2 regions of the Neomicrococcus aestuarii genome follow, and region 1 is predicted to be linked to the other one. Evidence: riboswitches for the same ligand, from Rfam matches in the RefSeq annotation. Region 1 holds a riboswitch; the other holds the start of a gene.
The links. Region 1 has a riboswitch for S-adenosylmethionine ahead of HD598_RS06170 (ABC transporter substrate-binding protein). Riboswitches for the same ligand answer to the same signal wherever they lie in the genome.
Positions count from the first base shown of each region.

Region 1 (3,405 bases):
CTCCGGGTCATACGCAAGTTCAGCAGACAAGTCCACGAATCCTGGCGCCTTGTGGTTCACCACTGAGGCGGCGATTTCATATGAGTCAGAAAGAACGGTGTCCTTAATGGCTTGTCGATCAATTCCAACCTGGAGTGCTTGGCGCACCTTAACATCGGCAAGCTTTCCCGATCCGATGCGTACAGCGGCCATATTGGCAGTCAAGTCAATTCCGGATGCAGGGTAAACCGTTCCGCCCCCAGCCGTGAGGGTCTGCTCATCGACGGGTTGGAGACCACGAACGAGATCCACTTGACCGGACTGCGCAGCGCCCGCGCGGTGAGCAACTTCTGGCAGATACTTGATCACCAGTTCATCAATGTAAGCCGCACCTTGGTTTTCAGCGGTTTCGGGAGCCCACTTATAGTCCGCCCGTTTTGAGAAAACGACTTCCTCGTCAGCCTTTTCAGATTTGAAAACAAACGGCCCGGAGCCAACGATTTTAGAAATTGAGGACTGACCAGCATTGTCGAGTTTCAATGTCTCTGGCGCAACAAGCCCTGCCGTTACCGAGGTCGTTGCCCGTAGGAAATTAGCGTCCGGGCGCTTGAGCGTTACTCGAACCTGATTCTCGCCAACAACCTCTGAAGATTTGTATGCCGAGAAGTCCACGTTCGGCTGGATCTGAGCAGATTCGATGCCCAAACCAAGCGCATCGAAGTTTGCCTTGACTGCGGCAGCATCGAGTGCGGTACCGTTCGAGAATGTCACACCGTCACGAATCGTGAACGTGTACTCCGTTTTCGCTTTGTTGCTCTCGAACTTGGAGGCGATCCAGCCGACAATTTCGCCGGTCTCTGGGTCGTAGTAGGTCAAGCGGTCCAGAACGCTATTTAGCACGTTGGCCTTCTCATAGAAGCGAGCAGCCTGAGTTTGCCAGTTATTGATCGGCGTAACTTCGGCGTAGGTGAATGTTCCACCGCTTACCGGAGACCCGTCCTCGCTAGCACGATTAGTGGCGCTGCTCGGGCTTCCGCTGCTACTGCAAGCCGTCAGTGATAGCCCCAATACGGCGATAGTGGCAGACGTTTTGAATGCCAAGGTCTTGAATCGCATTGCTGATCCTCTCGGTTTTATCCGAGGATTACGCACCGATTTCGTTCGCAGTTACCCACGACAGGACCATAACTTTGAAAGTCTTTCCAAAGGTTGGACCGAGGCGAAATGAGGCAGTCTCCATCGGTCCTGGCGGTAGCACCGGCCTCCAAAGAGGTGGTTGCTGCGACGTCACGGAGCCAGGTCTCTCGGTCGCTCTTGATGGTGTGTTGTTGTGGCTCTAGCTAATCGCAGATTCTTCGATAACGCAACTCAAGAATTATGTTGCTCGAAATAATTCGCAACTAAGGCGAGGTTTCATCGCGTAACTGAAGCTACGTCGTCGTACCTATTCAGGCTTTAGTACTAGTTGCGGTCCAAATTCGGAGTGACGAGACCCCACTGCATAGCAACAATCAATGCCTGCACGCGATCGCGAACGTTGAGCTTGGCCATCGCCCGGCTCAAGTACAACTTCACGGACGCTTCCGAATAGCCCAAGCGGGCTGCGATCTCAGCGTTGTTGTAACCGTTGGCAAGATACTGAAGAACCTCGAGTTCTCGGTCGCCGAGTTCGGGACGCTGCGCACCGAGCCCGTTTGTCGCCGGCTGCGACATCACTTTGGCCACCAGCTTGCGGCTCACGGCCGGGGAAAGCACCGATTCCCCCGCATAAACGGAACGAATGGCAGACAGCATGGACTCCGGTGTGGTGTCCTTGACCAAATACCCGGCGGCGCCAGCGCGCAAAGCAGGAATCAAATATTCTTCGGAAGAGAACGCTGTAACCGCCAAAATTTTCACGTCCGGGAATTTCTCAACGATCTTCGCCGTCGCCTCAATTCCATCCATCTCCGGCATTTGAAGATCCATGAGGACAACATCCGGATTCAAAAGCTCCACGTGATGCACCGCCTGAGCCCCATTGCGGACCTCACCCACACACTCAAAACCGTCGGCAATGTCAATGATGGTGCGGAAAGCTTGCCGCATGAGCGACTCGTCGTCGGCGATGAGAACTCGGATGGGGGCGTCTTCTGCGGGAGCATCAAGCATGGCGTCATTGTAGACACGCCGTTCGCCGCAAACTTTAGACGAATGGCTAATTGCGTCGATATTAAGACTTGGGACAATTAGAGGTATGAAATCCATTTCCCGCTTCGCCGCAGCCGCCATCATCACCGTAGCCGCCTTCGCACTTCCAGCTTCCGCAACCGCACTCGAAGTCCCTACCACCAGCATCAGCTCCAAGAGCATCATCATGCCGACCGGCTACTCCTGGGACATCTCTCAGTGGTTCTGCCGCACTTACGGCGCAATGTGCCCACGCTAAATCTTCACTGATCCGTCCAGCTCGTTCTTACGAACGGCTGACTTCATAGCGCAGCGAGTCACTTTCGCCTCACACACTCCACGGTGGCTTGCTTCTCCTCTGATTCACATCGGCGCTAGTCAGCCGTGATTTCAAGACGGGTTGACTACTTCCGTAAAGTCTTATCCGTGGACTCTTCCTCCTTCTTCCAAACCGCCTATCACGCACTGAGTAACGCGGTTCGTGAGTTTTTTCGCGCGCGGAAAGTAGATAAGTTCACGCTCAGCATCGTGTCGATCATCGTGGTGGCTTACACCGCCACTGACATCGTCACGCTCTTTGTTGAGCAAGACCCTGACATACGTTCACGGACTTCCAATAGCGCCAATGCCGCTTTGGTGTTCCTTGCCGCCACGGGCTTCATGTGGATTCGATCCACCGTTGCCGGCGTTATCGCCATGAGCGGTTTGGCGCTGTCTCTGACCATTCATGAGTACAGCTACGCCATCATTGTGACGCCGCTGATCTTCGCAGTCTTGGTGGCAACAGCTAACCGCATCTTCATTGGCGCCTTCGTGGCAGCCTGCGCGGCGTGGTCTATCGGAATCTGGTCTACCTGGCCAGACGACCGCCCCATTCTGTACTTCAGCATCCCCCTCTTGGCCGTGGGTGCACTGATCGGCACCTTGATTCGACGCGGGTGGAACACTCAGGCGCGGCACGATGCCGAACTCGAGGAGATGCGGATTCGGCAGATCGAAGCGAGCTCGGCGGAACGACTTTCCATCGCTCGAGATCTCCACGACATCGTGGCTCATGACATCACCATCATCGCCATGCAGGCTCAAGCGGCATCCTTCTCGAAGAATCCGGAGCTGGCGAAACAATCCCTCGAAGTTATTGGCCAATCCGCCCGTAATACTCTTCAAGACTTGCGCTTGCTGTTGAACGTCTTGAAGTCTTCGGAGGAAGCGCACTTCTCAGACAAGTCGCTCACTCATGAAGAGGAGTCTGCAGCG
Region 1 is NZ_JACHDR010000001.1:1,397,722-1,401,126, forward strand. It holds gene HD598_RS06170 (ABC transporter substrate-binding protein) at 1-1,095, opposite strand, end outside; SAM riboswitch class I at 1,213-1,303, opposite strand; gene HD598_RS06175 (response regulator) at 1,441-2,130, opposite strand; gene HD598_RS06180 (hypothetical protein) at 2,216-2,407, shown strand; gene HD598_RS13755 (sensor histidine kinase) at 2,575-3,405, shown strand, end outside.

Region 2 (3,405 bases), 1.2 Mb from region 1:
CTTCGCGCATGCCGCAACGACGACGCAGTGGTTTACTTTTTCCGGCGCCGTGACAGCCCATTCAAGAGCTCGCGCGCCACCCATCGAACCACCCAGAACAGCGTGGAACCTGGTGATTCCCAGCTTCTCGGCCAAACGCAGCTCGAGATTCACTGAGTCGCGAATGGTGGTGAAGGGGAAGCGACTCCCCCACGGTCGACCGTCCGGAGCGATCGAGGCCGGACCGGTGGATCCGTAGCAAGAACCGATCATGTTGGGAGCCACCACAAAGTAATGGTCGGTATCAACAATCCCGCCAGGGCCTACGAGCTGATCCCACCATCCGGGTTCAGCCGACTCGCCGCGTGCAACGTGGGTGTCACCCGTGAGCGCGTGAAGCAACAGCACCGCATTGGACGCGTCCGCATTCAGCGTTCCCCACGTCTCGAACGCAAGCTTGACGTTCGGCAGGTAACCACCGGTTTCGAAGGTGTAATCCCCCACCTCGACGAATTGGAGGTGACCGTCGGGGGTGGGCTGCTCTTGCGAGTCGATCTCTCTAATCGTCAAGGTCACGCGCTCTCCCCTGCAACCACTGGGCCTGTCTGAATCCCCTGATCGCGACCCTTCAGGACGCGCTCGAAGCCGAGCTTGAGGTCATTGATGATGTCAGTGATGTTCTCGATTCCCACTGACAAGCGAACCAATCCCGGGTGCACGCCAGCCTGTAGCTGCTCTTCCTCGGTGAGCTGGGAGTGCGTGGTGGAAGCGGGGTGAACCACGAGCGATCGAACGTCGCCGAGGTTCGCCACGTGGGAGTGCAGTTCCAGCGAATCAACGAAGAGCTGGCCTGCGTCCTTGCCACCCTTGATGTTGAACGCCACGATGGCGCCCGAGCCCTTCGGCGCATACTTCTTTCCAAGCTCGTGCCACGGGCTCGAGGGTAGACCTACGTACTGGACGCTTTCTACCTGTTCGTGGCTTTCAAGGAATTCTGCGACCTGCTGCGCGTTCGAAACGTGGCGTTCCATGCGCAGGCTCAGCGTTTCCAAGCCCTGCTCAATGATGAAGGCGTTGAAAGGGCTCAGCGAGGAGCCGAGGTCACGCAGCAACTGGACGCGTGCCTTCAGGATGTAAGCGAGATTGGCGCCAAGGGCACCGTTGACGCCCAAGTCTCTCGCGAAAACCAAGCCGTTGTAGGACTCGTCAGGGGTGTTGAATCCCGGATACTTCTCTGGATCCTTGCCGAAATCGAAGTTGCCGGAGTCCACAATGACGCCACCAATAACGGTTCCGTGCCCACCCAAGTACTTGGTTGCACTGTGCACCACAATGTCCGCGCCGTGCTCGATAGGACGGATGAGGAATGGTGTGGCCAGCGTGTTGTCAACGATCAGCGGGACGCCAGCTTCGTGAGCAACGTCAGCGACCTTCTGGATGTCCAGAACATCCTGGCGAGGGTTGGAGACGGTCTCGGCGAAGAAGGCCTTGGTGTTGGGCTTGACGGCTTGCTTCCACGATTCGATGTCATCCGGGTTCTCAACGAAGGTGACCTCGATGCCAAGCTTCTTGAGCGAATGCTTGAAGAGGTTCTGCGTTCCACCGTAGAGAGACGGGCTCGCAACGAGGTGATCGCCAACTTCAGCCAAGTTCAGGATGGAGAAGGTTGTGGCTGCTTGACCGGACGCCAGCAAGAGCGCGCCGACTCCACCTTCAAGGGCTGCGATGCGCTGCTCCACCACGTCCTGCGTGGGATTGCCAATGCGCGTGTAGATAGGTCCAAGATCCTGCAGTGCAAACCGGGCGGCCGCCGTTGAGGCGCTCGGAAACTGAAAGGACGTGGAAAGGTAAATAGGGAGCGCGCGAGCACCCGTGCTGGGATCGGGCGTCTGACCTGCGTGAATCTGAAGCGTTTCGAAGTTCCATTGCTGGGACATGTCCATCTCCTCAAAAATCTGAGGGTGCTCCCATGAATGGTTGCACCGCGTTTGTCCTGCACACTTCGTGCAGGGCCTGGTCTTCACCCGGGGCACCCCACCGCGGTTGGAGGGTTGCCGGCCAGCAAGCCGGGGCTATCTGCTGGCACTCATGACCTAGTTCATTTTCACTGGTGGATCGAGGCTTTTCAAGCCAGAGCCAATATTGCTTCATACTGCTCAACGAATTTTGGGCCTCCAATCTTTCGTCACTTCACATCACGATGTAACTTAGGCCACCCTAATTCGTGCCTCAATTCTGTAAGTGCCAAGATGGAGCAATGAGACTTGATCACGTTTCCTATGCATGTGGCCCTGACGGACTTGAGAAGACCGCCAACCGGATTTCCGAGGCGCTAGGACTCGAGTTCGTCAAAGGCGGTGTTCACCCGCGATTCGGCACGCGCAATGTGATCTTCCCGTTGAAGAACAGCCAGTACCTCGAAGTCGTTGAGGTCTTGGACCACCCGTCTTCTTTGAAGGCGCCTTTCGGTCAGGCCGTTCGCGCTCGCTCCGAAATGGGCGGCGGATGGATGAGCTGGGTCATCGCCGTCGATGATTTGGCACCTTTCGAGGAACGCCTCGGCCGCGGCTCCGTCCCCGGCAACCGTCGCTTCCCTGACGGCCGTGAACTCTTGTGGCAGCAGATCGGCATCAATGACGTGATCGCTGATCCGCAGGTTCCTTACCTTCTCCGTTGGGACGAAAGCACCAAGGAGCTGCACCCGTCTGGGGCGCTCGAAGCCGTGGGCAGCATCGACCGCATCACCATTGCAGGCTCCGCTTCGCGCGTACGCGAATGGCTTGATTTGCCGGCCGACGATGTGGTGGAAGAAGTCACCGTGGAGTTTGTGGCGCCTTCCGGCGCTCCGGGCATTCTGTCCGTGGAGTTTGAGACGCCTAAGGGTACGGTCACGCTTTAGTGGGCCACGGTCCCAAGTACTTCACGATGTCATTTGTGGGACGGTTTTCTGTCACAAAAGCTCTTCCTGAAGTATCCATAAATAGAATCCAAATGTGAATAATAGCGTGGGCTTAGAAGTCTTTTCTGTCATTATCCCGACTTTGCAACGCTCTGGAGATCTGCGCGCGATAGTGAATCAGTGCGCTAAGCATCCACTAGTTCTTGAGATTCTAGTTATTAACAACTCATCGACGCCATTGTTCTGGGAGTCGCCCAAAGTACGCGTCTTACAACAGGACGAGAACATTTTCGTGAACCCCGCCTGGAACTTGGGCGCAAGAGAAGCGCAAGGAAAGTACCTTGCTATTGTCAACGACGATGTTCGCTTTGATGACGAAATTTTCGACTACTGCGCCAAGATCTTAGACAGAGGCCTATATGGGATGATCGGAATCGACGGTTCCATCATCAATCAGAAGTCGACGGCTAAGATAACGCACCGTTTGGCGACGTATGAGCATGTGGCGATTGGTTTTGGCACATTCA
Region 2 is NZ_JACHDR010000001.1:222,662-226,066, reverse strand. It holds gene metX (homoserine O-acetyltransferase MetX) at 1-549, opposite strand, end outside; gene HD598_RS00985 (bifunctional o-acetylhomoserine/o-acetylserine sulfhydrylase) at 552-1,916, opposite strand; SAM riboswitch class IV at 1,959-2,073, opposite strand; gene HD598_RS00980 (VOC family protein) at 2,237-2,878, shown strand; gene HD598_RS00975 (glycosyltransferase family 2 protein) at 2,973-3,405, shown strand, end outside.
Region 2: linked by a shared signal. The riboswitch ahead of HD598_RS00985 (bifunctional o-acetylhomoserine/o-acetylserine sulfhydrylase) and the one ahead of HD598_RS06170 (ABC transporter substrate-binding protein) in region 1 are both predicted to bind S-adenosylmethionine.